2 regions of the Variovorax sp. V93 genome follow, and region 1 is predicted to be linked to the other one. Evidence: predicted binding sites of a transcription regulator. Region 1 holds the regulator's gene; the other holds the start of a gene.
The links. Region 1 encodes NrdR, which represses ribonucleotide reductase genes. Its sites were predicted from a motif close to CACNANATNTNGTG; they were not measured.
Positions count from the first base shown of each region.

Region 2: ACAM54_RS04500 (ribonucleoside-diphosphate reductase subunit alpha) is a predicted target of NrdR. The motif match lies at 3,256-3,269, and genes of this name have one in related genera.

Region 1 is NZ_AP028669.1:3,171,540-3,181,874, forward strand. Features, by position in the region: gene ACAM54_RS15100 (transglycosylase SLT domain-containing protein) at 1-726, shown strand, start outside; ZMP/ZTP riboswitch at 744-870, shown strand; gene glyA (serine hydroxymethyltransferase) at 912-2,156, shown strand; gene nrdR (transcriptional regulator NrdR) at 2,176-2,619, shown strand; gene ACAM54_RS15115 (type IV pilin protein) at 2,632-3,096, opposite strand; gene ACAM54_RS15120 (pilus assembly protein) at 3,103-6,471, opposite strand; gene ACAM54_RS15125 (PilX N-terminal domain-containing pilus assembly protein) at 6,492-7,178, opposite strand; gene ACAM54_RS15130 (PilW family protein) at 7,175-7,978, opposite strand; gene pilV (type IV pilus modification protein PilV) at 7,975-8,466, opposite strand; gene ACAM54_RS15140 (GspH/FimT family pseudopilin) at 8,520-8,969, opposite strand; gene ribD (bifunctional diaminohydroxyphosphoribosylaminopyrimidine deaminase/5-amino-6-(5-phosphoribosylamino)uracil reductase RibD) at 9,245-10,335, shown strand, end outside.
Region 2 is NZ_AP028669.1:1,001,485-1,011,819, reverse strand. Features, by position in the region: gene ACAM54_RS04515 (nitrogen regulation protein NR(II)) at 1-843, shown strand, start outside; gene ACAM54_RS04510 (sigma-54-dependent transcriptional regulator) at 869-2,407, shown strand; gene ampD (1,6-anhydro-N-acetylmuramyl-L-alanine amidase AmpD) at 2,394-3,002, shown strand; gene ACAM54_RS04500 (ribonucleoside-diphosphate reductase subunit alpha) at 3,353-6,268, shown strand; gene ACAM54_RS04495 (ribonucleotide-diphosphate reductase subunit beta) at 6,447-7,619, shown strand; gene ACAM54_RS04490 (histone H1-like DNA-binding protein) at 7,815-8,339, shown strand; gene ACAM54_RS04485 (carbohydrate kinase family protein) at 8,422-9,324, opposite strand; gene ACAM54_RS04480 (zinc-ribbon and DUF3426 domain-containing protein) at 9,383-10,335, opposite strand, start outside.

The DNA.
Region 1 (10,335 bases):
GCGCGGCCCGATCTGCGCAAGACCGGCGAGGAACAGCTCATGGGCTGGCTGCAGTCGCGCAAGCCCGCGCCTGAAGCCACCGACCTGGAGCCGACCGCCATCGTGCGCACCACGGCCGCGAGCCCCGGCGACCTGCCCAAGCAGCAGGCCGCCGTGGCCTATTGGCTCAGCAAGAAGTACCGCGTGGCGGCCGAACCGCTGAGCGTGCTGGTTGCAGAGGCCTACCACCTCGGCAAGCGCACCAAGCTCGACCCGACGCTGATCCTGGCCATCATGGCCGTCGAATCGAGCTTCAACCCCTTTGCCCAGAGCCAGGTGGGCGCCCAGGGCCTGATGCAGGTAATGACGCGCGTGCACGGCGACAAGTACGAAAGCGCGGGCGGCACGCTCACCGCCTTCGACCCCGTGACCAACATGCGCGTCGGCGTGAAGGTGCTGCAGGAATGCATCGCCCGCGCCGGATCGCTCGAAGGCGGCCTGCGCTACTACGTGGGCGCCGCCAACCTCGAGGACGACGGGGGCTACGCAGGCAAGGTCATGGCCGAGCACGAACGGCTGGTGCAGGTGGCCAACGGCCGCAATCCGCCAACGATGGCAACGCCCGCGGCGCCGGTCGTGCGGGCGCAGGCCCAGCCGATCCCGGTTGCCGTGCCGCCCAAGCCGCAACAGGCGGCCGAGCCGGCCGCGGACCCGCAGAAAGTGGCCCTGCTGTCGGGCGTTTCCTGAGCCCCTGCGCTACACTCCACCCCGTACGCGACTGGCGATAGGCGCAGCACCCCGCAAGGTGCCCTGCGCTGACGTGGAATACCACTGGGAAGCGTGCCGCCTGGCATCCATTCAGGCGTTCAGCCGTTCGCCTGGGCAGCCCTTGTTTGGTTGAAGAACAAGGACCTCGTCTTCAAAGGACTGCCATGTACCACCGCAACATCCTGGTCGAACAGACCGATCCTGAAATCTGGGCTGCCATCCAGGCCGAAAACGCGCGCCAGGAACACCACATCGAGCTGATCGCGAGTGAGAACTACGCCTCGCCGGCCGTCATGGCCGCCCAGGGCTCGCAGCTCACCAACAAGTACGCCGAAGGCTACCCGGGCAAGCGCTACTACGGCGGCTGCGAGCACGTCGACGTGGCCGAGCAACTGGCCATCGACCGCATCAAGCAGATCTTCGGCGCCGACGCCGCCAACGTGCAGCCGCACTGCGGCGCCTCGGCCAACGAGGCCGTCATGCTGGCCTTCCTGAAGCCCGGCGACACCATCATGGGCATGAGCCTGGCCGAAGGCGGCCACCTGACGCACGGCATGCCGCTGAACATGAGCGGCAAGTGGTTCAACGTGGTGAGCTACGGCCTGGACGCCAACGAGGCCATCGACTACGACGCGATGGAGCGCAAGGCGCACGAGCACATGCCCAAGCTGATCATCGCGGGCGCCTCGGCCTACTCGCTGCGCATCGACTTCGAGCGCTTCGCCAAGGTGGCCAAGGACGTGGGCGCGATCTTCATGGTCGACATCGCCCACTACGCCGGCCTGGTGGCCGCGGGCGTGTACCCCAACCCGGTGCCGCACGCCGACGTGGTCACCTCCACCACCCACAAGAGCCTGCGCGGCCCGCGCGGCGGCATCATCCTGATGAAGTCGCAGCATGAGAAAGCCATCAACAGCGCGATCTTCCCGGGCCTGCAGGGCGGCCCGCTGATGCACGTGATCGCCGCCAAGGCCGTGGCGTTCAAGGAAGCCATGTCGCCCGAGTTCAAGGCCTACCAGCAGCAGGTGGTCAAGAACGCCCAGATCGTGGCCGACACGCTCACCAAGCGCGGCCTGCGCATCGTGAGCGGGCGCACCGAAAGCCACGTGATGCTGGTCGACCTGCGCGCCAAGGGCATCACCGGCAAGGAAGCCGAAGCCGTGCTGGGCAGCGCCCACATGACGATCAACAAGAACGCGATCCCCAACGACCCTGAAAAGCCGATGGTCACCAGCGGCGTGCGCATCGGCACCCCCGCCATGACCACGCGCGGCTTCAAGGACGAAGAGGCGCGCATCACCGCGAACCTGATCGCCGACGTGCTCGAGAACCCGCGCGACGCCGCCAACATCGACGCGGTCCGCGCCAAGGTGCACGCGCTGACGAGCCGGTTCCCGGTCTACCGCTGATCCCGCAAGAAGTGGCCGCATGAAATGCCCTTTTTGCGGTCATCTCGAAACGCAGGTCGTCGAGACCCGCGTTTCGGAAGACGCCGACTTCGTGCGCAGGCGCCGCCAGTGCAGCGCCTGCGACAAGCGCTTCACCACCTATGAGCGGCCCGACGTCAACTTTCCGGTGGTCGTCAAGAAGGACGGCAGCCGCGCCGACTTCGAATCGGGCAAGGTCCGCGCCTCGATGATGCTGGCGCTGCGCAAGCGGCCGGTCAGCATCGAGCAGATCGACAACGCCCTGCTGCGCATCGAGCAGAAGCTCCTGGCCAGCGGCCTGCGCGAAATCGATTCGACCAAGGTGGGCGAACTCGTGATGCGTGAGCTCAAGAAGCTCGACAAGGTGGCCTACGTGCGCTTTGCCTCGGTGTACCGCAGCTTCGAGGACGTGGACGAGTTCCGGCAGCTGCTGCGGGACATCTGAAGAGCCGCGCGCTCAGCGGTTCCAGCAGGCCTGCACCAACGCATTCGAAGCGCTGGTCTGGCCGGCCGCCAGCTTGACGCCCTGCTGGTTCACCGTGAGCGTTCCGCACTCGTCGGCTTTCGATGCGCCCTGAGGCACGGCTTGCAGCGTGTAGGTGGTTGCCGTTCTTGCGGCGTAGCCGATGGCGTAGTTCGCCGTGCCGGACGATGGCGCCTGCTGCAGCCCGGCCGGCAGCGGGACGGTCGCAGGTGGATATTGCCCGCTGGCCGTCAGGTAGCGCTCGGTCCATTGGGCCGCCTGCAGCAGTTGCTGCTTGGCATCGGCCCGCTTGGCCCGCTGCACATAGCGCGTGTAGCTCGGATAGGCAATCGCGGCCAGGATGGCAATCACCGCCGCCACGATCATGAGTTCGACCAGCGTGAAGCCGCGCGGGCGAATCCGCTCCTTGCGGGCCTGCATTTCAGGATATATGTTCATGCGGCCTCAATTCCACGAGATCAGGTTGCGCCAGCCGAAGCGGCGCACGGCTTGCGGCAGCTCGGTCTCGTTGCAGCCGCCGGCCGCATTGCAGATCACGTGCTTGCCTTTTTCCGCGGCGTTCTGCGGCCGAAAGACGATGTCGTCCCGGCCCGAGTGGTTGCGGAAGCCGAGATAGCCGCCCAGCGCGCTGGTGGACCCGTTGTAGGCGATGCCGTCGGGGACGACGCCGCTGAAGAAGTCGATCACCATCGACCAGCCGTCGTCGCTGGTGCCCGGCGCGCAGTCGAGCGAATTGCTCGCCGAGCCGGGAATGGTGGACGAGAACAGGCCCGCGCTGCCGCTCAGCGCGTCGCCCGGGTAGACGATGCGCTCGCCGGCGGTTCCCAGTTCCAGGTACCAGCCGCGCTTGCCGCCTGAGCCGCTGTAGCTCACGCCGTGGCTCGACGCGGTGCGGAATTCCACGTCGCCTTCCTTCACCGTGCCGGCGCCGATGGTCTGCGCCACCAGGTCGGCCAGCACCGCGGTGCCCGTGCTGCCGTTGGCGCGGTCCCAGACGCCGTACAGGTACTGCCTGGCGCTGCTGCTTTCGTCGCCGGCGGCAAACAGCCGGCCGGTGCCGAACATCACCATGTAGCCGCCGCGCGGATGGTCGGCGACCAGCGGCGCGGCCGTGATCGGCTGCGTGGCGCCGGCGGCGAACAGCGGCGTGCCGTCCAGGCTCGATGCTGCAGTGCCGGAGCCCAAGGTAGCCTTCCAGTCGCTGCTCTTGCCGCTGCTCAGGTCGAACTTCCAGAGGTTGCCGAGCAGGTCGCCGGCATAGACGTAGTCGACCTTGCCGTCGCCGTTGCTGTCCACCACCTGCGGCGCCGAGAGCCCGTTGCCGGTGCCGGTGGCCTGCGTGGCGGGCGCGGGGATCTTCAGCACGGACTTGTCGCCGTCGAGGTATTGGATCCACAGCATCGCCTTCTCGCTCGTGCTGTTGTAGCCGTTGCCCAGGATCACGGCCCGGCGGCCGTTGTTGAGCGGCGCCACCTGCAGCGCGCGCCTGGAAAAGGAATCGAGCACGGGTTGCTGGAACTGGTGGCCGAGGTCGTCGTCGGCGAGCGCAGTCGTGTCGATCACGGCCACGTCGGCGGCATGGGTCTCGCCGATGTTCTCGGGCTTGGTGACGTCGAGCACGAAGTAGCCCTTGCCGCCCGCCCCCAGCGTGCCCACGAGGAAGGACTTCCACAGCTTCGCCTTCTCGGTGTCGGTGGCCATGGCGTCGGCGGCCGAACCCATGTAGATGTCGGCCACGAAGGGGCTGCCGTCGACGTAGTACCTGTGCGAGTAGGTGCTCTCGCTGAGCTTCTTGAGCTGGGGCGCCGCCGCCGTGCCAAAGACGCCTTCGGGCACATAGGCGAACGCCTCCTGGCCAGTGCCGGCGTTGAACGCGTGCAGCATGCCGTCGTTGGCGCCGACATAGACCATCGGCTTGCGGTCGATGGTCGAGGCGAACGCGGCGTAGCCGTCATGGGTGAAGCCGCTGCTGGGCTTGCCCGTGTACCAGACGCTGGAGCCCACGATGTCGCCCAGCACGTGGCCGCGCCTGCGCAGGCCGAGGCCGGTGCCCTCGTTGCTGCGGTCGCCGCGAAGAAAGTCGAGCACGCCCTGCCCGAGGGCGGTGCTTGCCGTGTCGGTGCCGGTGCCGCCCTTGAGCGCCGCCTTCTGCGCGTCGCTCAGGTTGGCCCATCGGAACGGCACGCCGGCACCGGCGGCCGCGGCGCTGGTGGGCGTTGCCGCGGCGGTGCCCGAGAAGCTCAGCACCTTGCGATCGCTGTCGTGCGCGCCGGCCTTTGCCATGCGCGCATCGAGCAGTTCGCGCGCCGACCACGCGGGCGTGGCGGCCAGCTTGCCGTTGCTGCCGAACGGCGTGGCCGTCAGCTTGCCCGACCAGTCGGCCGTGTCGTAGCCGGCCTGGTAGGCCGAGGTAGCGCTCGATATCCTGCTGCCGCTGGCCGAGATCGAGGTCAGCGGGGTGCTGGTGTTGAACAGGATCTGCGAGAGGATCGATCGGAAGGCATCGCCGAGGGCCTGCGCGTTCGCGGCCGGTGTGAAGGTGCCCCGGCTGTTGAGCGCGGCGTGCCAGAGGTCCATGCGCACGGCGGAGGCATTGTCGGCGAGCTCGTGGTAGTAGCCATAGGCGCCGCTTGCGGAATACCATCCTCCGTTCGCCGCCAAGGTGCTCGCCAGCGGATCCTTCCAGGCGATCGAGCCATCGGCCAAGCGCGCATAGTCCCCGCTGTAGGTCGGCTGCGGCGCATTCGCCGAGATGGCCGGCGTGCCCGTCCACGACGAGGCAGCGCCAAAGCCGATGGTGTAGGTGCTCAGGTGCTGCCAGGTGGCGGGATCGTTCTTGGGATTCCAGTACTCGGGAACCGTCGCCGTTCCCACGGTCACGTCGCCGGGCTCTGCAACGACCTTCTTGAGGTTGTTCGACACGGCGGGTTGCAGGTCGCTGGCCCAGTAGTGAAATGCCATGTCGGCCAGCGTCGGGCGGTATTCCGCCGTCGGCCACCAGCCGGAGCCGTCGTTCTTCCAGCTGAGGCTGCTGTTGACCGCCCCTGCATCGTCCTTGAAGGGTGCACGCGGCACGTAGGCCGTGGCATCGGGCAAGGCGCGGCTCGCTCCGTCCGCATTGCCGATGGCAGGCATGCCGAGTGCCGCGGGGTCGGGGTTGAATCCAAACAGGTTGTAGTCGCCGTCGGTCATGAAGATGTGGAAAGACTTGCGGCAGCTCGACTGGGTCGCGCCTTCCACCCCCGGGTCATCCGAATAGGGATTGAACTGGCCCATCGTCTTCATGTATTCGCCGGCGCGGGTCATCATGGCGTGCAAGGGTGTTCCGCCGGCCGCGGCCAGGGCATCGACCCAGCTCATGAAGTTGGCGCGATGCGTGTCATCGAGCGAACGCATCAGGTTCGCATTGGCCCGGCCATTGACGAGGCAACTGCCGGCTTGGTAGGCGCCCGCGGCGGTGTCGCCGAAGAAGCCGACGCAGCTGCCAACCTTGTTGTTGTTCATCGCCTGCCAGGAAAGGCGGATCCGGTCGTTGGGAATGTTGGCCGCCGAGAAGTTGTCCCTGAGCGCGGTCTTCAGCGCTTCCAGCCGCGTGGGTGTTCCGGCTGGCGGTGCCGAGCTTCCATCCGACGCCCGCGACGACCACGCCATGCTGCCCGAGTTGTCGACCGACACGATCACGTTCGGCGCGGGCTCCTTGACCGCCGTGTTGCGCGGCGCCTGGGCCAGCGGATATTGCGCAGCGTGCCCGGCGGCCTGCGCCAGCACCAGGCTGCACAGCACGGCGCTCCTCGAAAACCTGTGGATGCTCATCTCGATTTTTCTTGCCATGCTCAATTCACTTTCCTGACCGCGGCCGGGTCGAAGGACATCTGCAACAGGACCCGCGTGCCGCCGCCCGTGCCGGCCGTGCGCGCGCCGGTGGAGAGCGCAGTGATCCGGTACAGCGGCTCGTCACTCCGGGGACGGTCGATCACCTCGATCCAGTACCTGGCGCTGGCCAGGGCCGGATTGCCAGCCGTCGGCGCGCCCGTGAATCGACCATAGGCGGCGTACTGGTCCACGTACGCGGCACGGGTCCAGAACCGGTAGGCCTCGCTGCCCGAAGCAGCGCCCACGGAGTCCGTCCCGGCGAAGTAGCAGATGCCACGCTCGCAGCTGTTGGCGCCCTTTCCCACGTAGGCGGTGACCCAGCCGGTATCCCGATCGGGAAAGACGCGGCTGTCCGCGGCCTTGCGGCAAGGCGAGTCCACGAGCGCAGAACACGCCACGTAGGTCTGCGTCGCAGCATCGAAGGCCAGTTGCCGGATGTCGCGCTCGGCATCCAGCAGCGCGGCTTCGGCGGCTTCGAAGGCGCGCTGGTAGTCGCGCTGGTTGCCCGCCATCGATTCGAGCAGTTGGGCCGTCCGCGCACCGCCCACCGCGAGCAGCGCCGAGAGCAGCAGCATGATGAGCACGATGAACAGCGAGAACCCGCGCTGCTGCGCCGCGCATCTGCCGGGGACCTGAATGTGTTTCATAGGTTCCGCAGTGCGAACACCGCCGTGTAGACGCGGCGCAGCCTGCCGTCGCTGCTGGTCCGCGACGAGCCATCGCAATCGACGTAGCTGCCGCCCGGGTTGCTCCTGGAAGTACCCGCAAGCTGCAGGCACACGCGCACCGTTCGAACCTGATCGAAGCTCGCGACGTTCGCGGCCGTCACGTAGCGCACCACCCGCTCGGCTCCGGCATCGCCGATGCCGTACATGACGTCGAAGCGTTCGACGCCGTCGATGATCGGCTTTGGCGTGGTATTGCCACTGCCCATGCACCGCAAGGTGCCGTTGACCACGTAGAACTCGCTGGTGATCAGGCGCACGTTCGCGGGATCCGCGGGATTGCCGGGGGTGTACGCTGCGCCCGCCGAACTCTTGGCCACCTGGCCGAGGCAGTCGTGGAAGAAATCCGGGTTCGGCGCATAGCCGACCTTCAGCGTGTCGTTCACCGAACCGGCGGCCGCCTCCTGCCCCTTGATCGCGAAGAAGGCCGGCTCGCTCCCGAGCTTGGTGTCCGCATTGACGTCGAAGTAGTACAGCGGCCCGGTGGCATCGATCGGAAAGTAGCCGGCCTGCCGGATCTGCTGCCCGAGCAGCCTGAATGCCAGCGCCGACGACTGGTGCAGCGCATTGACGTCATCACCCATCATGGCGGTGCTGCGCGTGCCGAGCATGCTGGCCATCGCAGCCAGCACCACCAGCATGCCGATGATCAGCGCGACGAGGATCTCGACCAGCGTGAAGCCGGCCTGGCGCAGGCGGTGAGAGAAGGCTTTGTTGTTCATGGCTGTGGCACCGCGACGATGGCTTCCAGGCAGGCCTTGCCGGTCGGGCAGCTCCAGGCCGAATCCGGTGCGATCGGGTTGACTGCAGCAGGCTCTTCCCAGGCGATGTGCACGAACAGCAGGCCGCCGGCGGCCTTGCTGCTCTGCACGTCGGCCACGCCGCCCGGCAATGCACTCGCCACCCGCTGCTTCCAGGTCCACAGATCGTGGGCCGCCAGCTGAGCGGCGGTGCAACTGGCCTTGGCCCCTGCGCACGCGGGGGTGGGCGCGGTGGCGTTCGCCGCCGTCCAGCCGGCCACATAGGGGCTGGCGGACGCGGCGCCGCTCACGGGATTCGCACGGATGCGATCGACCATGTCGCCGGCCAACTGCGCAGCGATGTTCTGGTTGCTCGCGCCCACGCTGTCGGAGAGCACACGCAACTGGAGGCCGGCCAGCGCGAGCAGGCCGAACGAGAGCACGAGGATGGCCACCAGGGCCTCGATCATCGAGAAGCCCGCCTGACCCCTGCGCAGCTTGCGTGGCTCGCGAATCAGGGCGCTCAGCACACGCTGCCACCCTTCACCACTCGGGTACGCCAGCCCAGCGACAGGCATACGGCAACATCGTTGGATGAACTGGCGCTCCCCGCCGGGTGGAAGCTGATGCGGGCGACGCTCGAAAAATGGCCCATGGGATCGAAGGCCATGGGCCCGATGGCGCTTTTCTCGACCGCAACGCGCGTGTCGGGGTCTTGCCGCTGGAGGATTTCGAACCCGTCGCCGCTGCCGACCACTGTTTCCCAGCCGCAGCTCCAGTCTGCGCCGCTGCACTCCGCGCGCTGCCGGATGGTCACGGCCTGCCCGCGCCGAGCCGCCTCTGCGCGCGCGTGGCTCACGCTCGCCATCAGGGCCGAAGCCATGCCCTCGACGCGGTACTTTTCGACCAGGCTGTTGAAGCTGGGCAGCGCCAGTGCCAGCAGGATGGCCATCAGTACGATGACGACCATCATTTCGACCAGCGTGAAGCCGCGTGGCGTTCCGGGTCGGCGGAAATGCGTCCTCGCAGACGCGCAGAATCTGTTTTTCATGCCGCACCGTCCGCCGCCTCGCCGAAGTGGCGGGAGCGGCGGACGTTTTTCTCCCTGACTGCAATTTTTCAAAATTCTATTTGGCGAATCCCTATTGACCAGCTGTTGAACGACGAGCGGTCGAAATAAATGGATCAATGGATCACCGGCTTCAATTGTTTTTAAATTGATTTCCAAATAGATTTGGTTTAATAAAAATGACAAATGCAAATGAAATTCTGAATTTCATGGCCCAAGCCTTGGACCTCGCGCGCCAGGCCGGGCCGGAGACCGACCCCAATCCCCGCGTCGGTTGCGTACTCGTGGACGCCAACGGCACCGTGATCGGCCAAGGGCACACCCAGCAGGTCGGCGGCCCGCATGCCGAGGTGATGGCGCTGCGCGATGCCGCGGCGCGGGGCCTTTCGGTTGCCGGTGCCACCGCCTTCGTCACGCTCGAGCCCTGCGCGCACCACGGCCGCACCGGGCCCTGCTGCGAGGCGCTGGCCGCGGCCGGCATCGGCCGGGTCGTGGCATCGATCGCCGACCCCAACCCGCTGGTGGCCGGCCAGGGCTTCGAGCGGCTGCGCGCCGCGGGTATTGCGGTCGAGGTGGGGCCGGGCGCGGAGGAAGCACGCGAACTCAACATCGGCTTTTTCAGCCGCATGGTCCGCAAGACGCCCTGGGTGCGGCTCAAGACCGCGGCCTCGCTGGACGGCAAGACCGGCCTGCGCAACGGCGTGAGCCAATGGATCACCTCGGAACCGGCGCGCGCCGACGGCCACGCGTGGCGGGCCCGGGCCAGCGCGGTGCTGACCGGCGTAGGCACGGTGCTGGAGGACGATCCCCGGCTCGACGTGCGGCTGGTGCAAACCAGCCGCCAGCCGCACGTGGTGGTGGTCGACAGCCAATTGCAGACGCCGCCCGGCGCGCAGATCTTCATGGCCGGCCGCCCCGTCTGGATCTACGCCGCGGTACAGGACAGCGCCAAGGCTGCCGCGCTGCAAGCGCGCGGCGCCACCATCACCTGCCTGCCCAATGCGCAGGGCAAGGTCGATCTGACCGCGATGCTGCGGGATCTGGCCAAGCGCGAGGTCAACGAACTCCACGTCGAGTCCGGCCACAAGCTCAACGGCTCGCTGCTGCGCGAGGGCCTGGTCGACGAGCTGCTGGTGTACCTGGCGCCCAAGCTCATCGGCGACGGCCTGGACATGGCCTCCGGCATCCACACCGGCGGGCCGCTGGCCGACCTGGCCGGCGCCCTGCCGCTGGAATTCAGGACCATCGAGCGGATCGGGCCGGACCTGCG
Region 2 (10,335 bases), 2.2 Mb from region 1:
CCCGTGGCGCAGGCGCGCGGCGCCGCGCGCGAGGTGCGTGTGCGCACGCGGCTCACGCCCACCAGCGACCGGCACGTCGACAGTCTTTGCGTCATGTTCCTGCAGGACCTGCGCGAGCTCGAGGCCCGCATCCGCACCGAGAAGCTGGCGGCGATGGGCCGCATGTCGGCCGCGGTGGCGCACGAGATCCGCAATCCGCTCGCGGCCATCACGCAGGCCAGCGCGCTGCTCAACGAAGACCTCACCGACCCCGCGCACCGCAAGCTGACCAGCATGGTGCAGCACAACGCGCAGCGGCTCGCACGCATCGTGGACGACGTGCTCGACGTCTCGCGCGCGCGCCAGCAGCGCGTGCTCTCGCTCGGCGAGCAGGTCGTGCTCGATCCCGCCGTGCAGGCGCTGGCCGAGGAGTGGGTGCGCCAGACGCAGCGCCAGGGCGTGCTGATCGCGCTGGACGCCGCCGACGCCGAAGTGCGCTTCGACGTCGAGCACCTGCGCCGGCTGCTCGTGAACCTGCTGGACAATGCGGCGCGCTACGCCAGCAGCCGCGCGGGCGCGATCCAGGTCGTCACCACCACGCAGCGCGGCAGTTCCGGCCGCCCGAGCCTGCAGGTGTGGAGCGACGGCGCGCCGCTGGAGCCGGCGGTGCAGCGCCACTTGTTCGAGCCTTTTTTCTCATCCGAGAGCCGCTCCAGCGGGCTCGGCCTCTTCCTGTGCCGCGAGCTGTGCCGGCGCCACGGCGCCACCATCGGCTACGAGCGGCGCGCACTGGTCGCGGGCGGGCCCGAGGGCAACGAATTCTTCGTCAGCTTCGCGCCCAGCGAAAACCGGCTGACACAATAGCGCCGTGAGCACTCCCCATCCCTCCATGCAGCGCCCGGCCAACATCCTGGTCATCGATGACGAGCCCGACCTGCGTACGCTGTACGAGCTGACCCTGCTGCGCGAAGGCTATCGCGTCGAGGCCGCCGGCAGCGTGTCCGAAGCCTGGCAGCATCTCGAGGCGGGGCAGTTCGATGCGGTGATCACCGACATGCGGCTGCCCGACGGACAGGGCATGGAAATCATCCATCGCATCCAGAAGAACCAGCGCAGCGAGCGCTGCGTGGTGATGACGGCCTACGGCTCCGCCGAGAACGCGGTCGAGGCGCTGAAGGCCGGAGCCTTCGACTACCTGACCAAGCCGGTCGACCTGAAGCAATTCCGCGCCGTGGTCGCTTCCGCGGTGCAGGCGCAACAGACAGCGCCGGCCAAGGCCTGGCAGGCGGCGCCCGCGGGCCAGCCGCGCGCCGGCGCGCCGGCCGTTCCGGACAGCGGCGTCGCCGCGCTCGAGCGGCTGGTGGGCGACTCGGAACCGATGCGCCTGGTCAAGTCGCGCATTGCCAAGGTGGCGCGCGGCATGGCGCCGGTGCTGGTGCGCGGCGAATCGGGCACCGGCAAGGAACTGGTGGCGCGCGCCGTGCATGCCTGCAGCCAGCGCAGCGAAGGCCCGTTCGTGGCGGTCAATTGCGGCGCCATCCCCGAGAACCTGCTCGAGGCCGAATTCTTCGGCGCCCGCAAGGGCTCCTACACCGGCTCGTCGCAGGACCGCGACGGCTACTTCCAGGCTGCCCGCGGCGGCACGCTCTTTCTCGACGAAATCGGCGACCTGCCGCTGGCGATGCAGTCCAAGCTGCTGCGCGCGATCCAGGAGCGCAGCGTACGCTCCATCGGCTCGACGCAGGAAGACGCGGTCGACGTGCGCATCGTGAGCGCCACCCACAAGGATCTTCACGCTGAAGTCCAGGCCGGCCGCTTCCGGCAGGACCTGTTCTACCGGCTCAACGTGATCGAGATCGCGGTGCCCGCGCTGCGCGACCGGCGCGAGGACCTGCCGGCACTCTGCGCCGCGCTGCTCGCGCGCATTGCGCAGGACGGCGGGCTGCCGGTGCCGCATCTTTCCGCCGAACTGCTGCGCCGCCTTGCCCAGCACCGGCTCGACGGCAACGTGCGGGAGCTCGAGAACCTGCTGCACCGCGCGGTGGCGCTCAACGACGGCGACGAACTGCATCTGGACCTGATGGCACCGCGGCCGGAGGCGGCCGAAGCGCCGGCCGAGACGGCCATCGCCGAACCCGCACCCTCTTCTGCTGCGACGTCCGGCGGCGAAGCGCCTAGGTCGCCCGCCGCGGCCGTCGCGGAATCCAAGCCCTCGGCGCCCGCCCTCCCCTCGGACCTGCAGGCCTACCTCGATCAGCAGGAGCGCGAGATCCTCGTGCGCGCGCTGCACGAAAGCGGCTTCAATCGAACGGCCGCCGCCGCGCGGCTCGGCATGAGCCTGCGCCAGATCCGCTACCGCATCGCGCGGCTGGGCATCACCACGCCCGGCGGCGACGAAGGTGCCAGCACCAGCCATGCCGACGACTGAAGCACAGGCGAGCAACGACGACGGGCTCTGGCAAGCCGGCTGGTACCGCTTCGCCAAGGCGCTGCGCTCGCCGAATTTCGGCCCCCGGCCCGCGGGCGCGCAGACCGACCTGATCGTGCTGCACTCCATCAGCCTGCCGCCCGGCGAATACGGCGGCGACGCCGTGCAGCAGCTCTTCACCAACCAGCTCGACTGGGATGCGCACCCCTATTTCCAGTCGATCCGCGGCCTTGCGGTTTCCTCGCACTTCTATGTGCGGCGCAATGGCGAACTCTGGCAATTCGTGAGCTGCGACGAGCGCGCCTGGCATGCGGGCGTGTCGTCGTGGCGCGGCCGCGAGAACTGCAACGACGACTCCATCGGCATCGAGCTCGAAGGCCTCGAAGGCCAGCCGTTCGAAGAGGCGCAGTACGAGGCGCTGGCCAGCCTCTGCCCCGCCATTGCGCAGCACTACGCCATCGCGCACATCGCCGGCCACGAGCACATCGCGCCGGGCCGAAAACAGGACCCCGGCGCCGGTTTCGATTGGCAATTGCTGCGCGGGCACCTCGGCTGGAGTCCACGGATGTTTCCTCCGCAGGTGGTGCAGCGCTAATTTTTTCAATCGCGCGGCACCTCGCGATGCGCCGATCCCGCGGCGCAGCAATGAGAAAATTGCAATCGCCGCATTCAGCAACCATGCGCCCTGCAAGCCCAAATCGGCCTGCAAGCCACGCCCCATGCGGGTTGCGACAACATAGGCCAGTATTCATGCGGCATCGACGGCCGTATGCCGGGCCGAAAGAAAAAACGGCAGGGGTTGTATCCACTGGAAAACGCTACATCTAGTGGGTTGTACACCCCTCAGACCCTAGATATAGTGTCCTCCGTCCGGTCAACAACGCCGGCGCGACGCCTAACCAAGGCATCGCCATCCAACAAGAATTGCCAACCGAGAGGAAGCGAATGCAAACAGCCCTGAACACCCCATCGACCTCGCGTGCCGTTCCCTCCACGCCCACGCAGCAGCAGCGCGACACCGCTGGCTCGCCCGCCGGACAGAACCTCGCGCACTACCAGATCATCCGCCGCAACGGCGCCGTGGTTCCCTTCGAACCCAACAAGATCGCCATCGCGATGATGAAAGCCTTCCTGGCCGTGCACGGCACCCAGGGCGCGGCTTCGGCCAGCGTACGCGAAACCGTCGACGCGCTCACGCAAGGCGTGATCCGCGCGATGGTGCGTTCGCGGCCGGGCGGCGGCACCTTCCACATCGAAGACGTGCAGGACCAGGTCGAACTCGGCCTGATGCGCGGCGGCCACCACGAGATCGCGCGCGCCTACGTGCTCTACCGCGAGCGCCGCACGCAGGAGCGTTCCAAGCAGGTCGAGCAGGAAGCGCCGGCCACGCCGACGCTGCACGTGCTGGACAACGGCGAACGCGTCGCGCTCGACCTGAACCAGCTCAAGGGCCTGATCGAATCGGCCTGCGAAAACCTGGGCGACAGCATCACCGCCGCACCGATCGTCGCCGAGACGATGCGCAACCTGTACGACGGCGTGCCGCTCGACGAGGTCTACAAGGCCTCGATCCTGGCGGCCCGCACGCTGATCGAAAAAGACCCCGACTACACCTTCGCGACCGCCCGCCTGCTGCTGCACACGATCTTCAAGGAGATCATCGGCCGCGAAGTGATGCCCGCCGAGCGCGCCACGGCCTACGCCGACTACTTCCCGCAGTTCATCAAGAAGGGCGTCGAGAACGACCTGCTCGACGAGAAGCTGCTGCAGTACGACCTGCCGCGCCTGGGCGCCGCGCTCAAGGCCGAACGCGACAACCAGTTCGACTACCTGGGCCTGCAAACGCTGTACGACCGCTACTTCCTGCACGTGCGCAAGTCGCGCATCGAACTGCCGCAGGCCTTCTTCATGCGCGTGGCCATGGGCCTGTCGCTCGGCGAGATCGACCGCGAAGCCCGCGCCATCGAGTTCTACGAGGTGCTGTCGTCCTTCGACTTCATGTCGAGCACCCCCACCCTGTTCAACGCCGGCACGCTGCGCTCGCAGCTCTCCAGCTGCTACCTGACCACCGTGCCCGACGACCTGGACGGCATCTACGAGTCGATCAAGGAAAACGCGCTGCTCTCCAAGTTCGCGGGCGGCCTGGGCAACGACTGGACCCGCGTGCGCGCGCTCGGCAGCCACATCAAGGGCACCAACGGCGAATCGCAGGGCGTGGTGCCCTTCCTCAAGGTGGTCAACGACACGGCCGTGGCCGTGAACCAGGGCGGCAAGCGCAAGGGCGCCGTCTGCACGTACCTGGAAACCTGGCACCTGGACATCGAGGAGTTCCTGGAACTGCGCAAGAACACCGGTGACGACCGCCGCCGCACGCACGACATGAACACCGCCAACTGGATCCCCGACCTCTTCATGCGCCGTGTGATGGAAAAGGGCACCTGGACGCTGTTCTCGCCCTCCAACGTGCCCGACCTGCACGACAAGTTCGGCGCCGATTTCGAGCAGGCCTACACCGCCTACGAAGAAAAGGCCGCGCGCGGCGAGATCAAGCCGGCGCGCACGGTCCAGGCCTCGGACCTGTGGCGCAAGATGCTCACGATGCTGTTCGAGACCGGCCATCCGTGGATCACGTTCAAGGACGCCTGCAACGTGCGCTCGCCGCAGCAGCACGCCGGCGTGGTGCACTCGTCGAACCTGTGCACCGAGATCACGCTGAATACCAGCGACACCGAAACCGCCGTCTGCAACCTGGGTTCGGTGAACCTGCTGCAGCACCTGAAGGACGGCAAGGTCGACCAGGAAAAGCTCAAGAAGACGATCTCGACGGCAATGCGCATGCTCGACAACGTGATCGACATCAACTACTACGCCGTGAAGAAGGCGCGCGACTCGAACCTGCGCCACCGCCCGGTCGGCCTGGGCCTGATGGGCTTCCAGGACGCACTGTACGAACTGCGCATTCCCTACGCTTCGCAGGAAGCCGTGCAGTTTGCCGACGAGTCGATGGAAGCCATCTGCTACCACGCCTACTGGGCCTCTACCGAGCTGGCCCGCGAGCGCGGCAAGTACTCGAGCTACAAGGGCTCGCTCTGGGACAAGGGCATCCTTCCGATCGACACGCTCGACCTGCTCGAAAAAGCCCGCGGCGGCTACGTCGAGGTCGACCGCTCGGCCACGCTCGACTGGGAAGCCCTGCGCCAGAAGATCAAGGCCGACGGCATGCGCAATTCCAACTGCGTGGCCATCGCCCCGACCGCGACCATCTCGAACATCATCGGCGTCGACGCTTCCATCGAGCCCTGCTTCGGCAACCTCTCGGTCAAGTCGAACCTGTCGGGCGAGTTCACCGTCATCAACCACTACCTGGTGCGCGACCTGAAGCGCCTGGGACTGTGGGACGACGTCATGGTGATGGACCTGAAGCACTTCGACGGTTCGCTGCGCCCGATCGACCGCGTGCCGCAGGACGTGAAGGCGCTCTACGCCACCGCGTTCGAAGTCGAGACCACCTGGCTGGTCGAAGCCGCAGCGCGCCGCCAGAAGTGGATCGACCAGGCACAGTCGCTCAACATCTACATGGCCGGCGCATCTGGCAAGAAGCTCGACGACACCTACAAGCTCGCATGGCTGCGCGGCTTGAAGACCACCTACTACCTGCGCACGCAGAGCGCGACGCACGCCGAGAAATCCACCGTGCAGTCGGGCCGCCTCAACGCGGTGTCCTCGGGCAGCGATGCACCTTCGGGCATGAGCGCACTCGAAGCCGCGGCTGCCGCAGCGAAGGCGCAGATGAGTGCGATGCCTGCCACCGACATCGCCTTCTGCGGCGTCGACGATCCGACTTGCGAAGCATGCCAATGACGCGCGAGTGATGTCAGAGAGGTGCATGCACGACGCGCGAACTCTCAGTCGATCACGGCATCGACTGACATCGCGCGATGCATGAGAGCAACATAACAACCACATAAATGGAGCGCGACGTGAACGAGCACTTTGCAACTCACATCGTTGCTCCGATAATTGAGCATTGGATTTTTCTATGTTGACCTGGGACGAAGAAGTCAAGCCCTCCTTATCAAAGGATATGCAACAAGGATTGCAGCAACACCACGCATCGACCAGCGGCCTGTCCGCAGGCCGACCGGTGGATGCTCCGACTTCGCCGATTGCACAACCCGCGGCACCCGCCGCGGCCCAGCGCGTCAAGGCTTCCGACAAGCGCATCATCAACGGCCAGACCGACGTCAACCAGCTGGTGCCGTTCAAGTACAAGTGGGCCTGGGAAAAATACCTCGCCACCTGCGCCAACCACTGGATGCCGCAGGAAGTGAACATGACGCGCGACATCGCGCTCTGGAAAGACCCGAACGGCCTGACCGAAGACGAGCGCCGCATCGTCAAGCGCAACCTCGGCTTCTTCGTGACCGCCGACTCGCTGGCCGCCAACAACATCGTGCTGGGCACCTACCGCCACATCACGGCGCCCGAATGCCGCCAGTTCCTGCTGCGCCAGGCCTTCGAGGAAGCGATCCACACGCACGCCTACCAGTACATCGTCGAGTCGCTCGGCCTGGACGAGAGCGAGATCTTCAACGCCTACAACGAAGTGCCGTCGATCCGCGAGAAGGACCAGTTCCTGATCCCGTTCATCGACGCCATCAGCGACCCCAACTTCAAGACCGGCACGCACGAGACCGACCAGACCCTGCTCAAGTCGCTCATCGTGTTCGCCTGCCTGATGGAAGGCCTCTTCTTCTACGTCGGCTTCACGCAGATCCTTGCGCTGGGCCGCCAGAACAAGATGACCGGTGCCGCCGAGCAGTACCAGTACATCCTGCGCGACGAGTCGATGCACTGCAATTTCGGCATCGACCTGATCAACCAGCTCAAGCTCGAGAACCCCGGCCTCTGGACCCCCGAGTTCAAGGCCGAGATCAAGGCCCTCTTCCTGAAGGCCGTCGAGCTCGAGTACAAATACGCCGAAGACACCATGCCGCGCGGTGTGCTCGGCATGAACGCCTCCATGTTCAAGGGCTACCTGCGCTACATCGCCAACCGCCGTGCGCAGCAGATCGGCCTCGAAACGCTCTTCCCGAACGAGGAAAACCCGTTCCCCTGGATGAGCGAAATGATTGACCTGAAGAAAGAGCGCAATTTCTTCGAAACCCGCGTGATCGAATACCAGTCGGGTGGTGCGCTCTCCTGGGATTGAATCTTTCGACAAGAATTAATGATTTCAAGAATTGCCCTTGCCACCGATCGCGCCGAAGAGCGCGGCATGGACGAGGGCTCAGGTGTTCATGGTGCTGGAGCTCAGATTCCAACGCCATGGATCGCTTCACGCTACCAACGTGCGTGGAGTGCTTCAATAGGTTGATTTTTTCAACTTGATCAAGGAGAAATAGAAATGGCAACTGCAAAGAAAGCGCCGGCTAAGAAAGCCGCTGCAAAGAAGGCTCCGGCAAAGAAGGTCGCGGCCGCTAAGAAGGCTCCCGCCAAGAAGGTAGCTGCGAAGAAGGCTCCGGCCAAGAAGGTCGCAGCGAAGAAGGTAGCCGCCAAGAAGGCGCCGGCAAAGAAGGTAGCCGCCAAGAAGGCAGCTCCGGCCAAGAAGGCCGCTGCCAAGAAGGCGCCGGCGAAGAAGGCCGCAGCGAAGAAGGCTCCTGCCAAGAAGGCGGCGGCGAAGAAGGCTCCGGCAAAGAAGGCCGCTGCCAAGAAGGCCCCTGCGAAGAAGGCTGCCGCCAAGAAGGCTCCTGCCAAAAAGGCCGCGGCCAAGAAAGCCGCGAAAAAGCCTGCTGCCAAGCCTGCCGCTGCTGCCAAGAAGCCTGCTGCGAAGAAGGCTGCCAAGGCTCCTGCCGTAGCGCCTGCTCCTGCTGCGCAAACGACGCTGAACCCCCAGGCAGCCTGGCCGTTTCCGACGGCCAGCAAGCCCTGAGTCTGCTCAGCGGCCTTGACGGCAAAAAGCCCGGCACCTCACGGTGCTGGGCTTTTTTTATGGGCGCCTGCCAGCGGGTGGCTCAGAGGCCCAGCGCCTTCAGGTCGATCTGGTAGTTCTGCGGCCCGCGCTGCGCGATCTTGAGCGCGCCGATGCGGTTACCCAGTGCCGCGCACTGCGCGAGCGGCCATTCCTTCTCCAGACCGAACAGCAGCGCGCCGCGCCAGGCATCGCCGCAACCGGTGGGCTCAACCACCGCCGCCGGCGTCACGCCCGGCACATGCTCGCGTTCGCCGTCGATCCAGACCTCGCAGCCCTCGGCCGCCAGCGTCACGACCAGGCCGCGCACACGCTTCGAAATCTCGCCCAGGCTCCAGCCGGTGCGCTGCGACAGCATCTTGCCTTCGTAGTCGTTGACGACGACCCAGCTCGCCAGGTCGACGAAGTGCCTGAGCGCCTCGCCGTCGAACATCGGCAGGCCCTGGCCCGGATCGAACACGAACGGAATGCCGGCTGCGGCGAACTGCTCCGCGTGCTGCAGCATCGCCTCGCGGCCGTCGGGTGCGATGATGCCGACGCGGATGTCTTCGCGCGCGGCGATCTTCGTGAGGTGCGCCTGCTGCATCGCGCCGGGGTGGAACGCGGTGATCTGGTTGTTGTCGACGTCGTTCATGATCATCGCCTGCGCGGTGAAGGTGTCGTCGAGCTGGCGCACGAACTCGGTGCTGATGCCCAGCATGCGCATGCGCTCCAGGTAATCGGCGCCGTCGCTGCCCAGGGTGGCCATCGGCAAGGCAGTGCCGCCCAGCGCATTGAGGCTGTAGGCGATGTTGCCGGCACAGCCGCCGAAGTCGCGCCGCAGGCCCGGCACCAGGAAGGACACATTGAGGATGTGCAGCTGGTCCGGAAGGATCTGGTCGGCGAACCGGCCCTCGAAGGTCATGATGGTGTCGAACGCGAGGGAACCGCAAATCACTGCTGCCATGGGTGAGCCGTTGGGTAGAAATGGATGAATGGAATGAGAAGGCAGGCGCGAGCCAAGCCTAAGGATAGAACGCTTCGACGCGGTAGCCGGCAATGGGGGGCAGCGCGGCCGCTTCGGTCGCGGACAAACTCAGCGGCAATGACGCCGCCTGATCGGAGCGCGCCGCAAGCACCGCTGGCGCGCCGTAGTCCGCAGCCATCAACACGCGACGCACGACGGCGCGCTCCTGCGTGTCGAGCAGCGAGAGCTCGACGGCCGGCATGGCCAGCGGAACGGCCGCGCCATTGCGCAGTGTGAAGCTGAGCCGGTAGTCGTTGTTGCCGGTCTTCTCGCGCGCGAAGGCCGCGCCCTCGATCACGATGTCGCCGATCTGCCTCAGCGCGGTGAGCTCGCAGCCAGTCGCGCGGCACAGGGCCGCGAACGCGGGACGCAGGTTCGGCTGGCGCGCGACGATGCCGTCGCGTTCGTGGCGCAGGACCTGCACAACCAGAAGCAGGACGGCGAGCGCGGCCAGCAGCCAGAGCCAGCGCCGTGCCCCAGGGCGCTGCCAGACGCTTGCGGCGCGACGGCCCAGGTTCTCGTTGCCATCGGAAAAAGGAAGCCGCTCCGAGTCTTCCGCATCGTCGCGGACCGCCGGCAAAGGCGAAGGGAGCAGGCCCGGTTCGGGCTCGCTCGCCTCCCGCACCATCGAGGCCGACATCTTTGCGGCGGCGCGCTCGTCGCGCGCCTTGGCGCTCGCGATCTTGGCCGACTTGATGCGGGCCCGGCGCAGCGCCTTTTGCATCTGCACCTGGTCGCGGTCTGGTTCGGGCGCGTGCTTTTCGTCTTCTTCGCTGGCGGTTGCCGCCATCTCGCGCGCCTGGAGGCGCAGGGCCGGCAACGGTGGTGCGGGCGGGGGCGGCGGCGAAGGCGGAGCCGCCAGATTCAGGTCGATGTTCGGAAACGGCGGCAGCGAACTCGCCGGCGGCCGCCATTCGGGCTCGTTGGCTTCGAAGTCGGTCCACAGCTCGT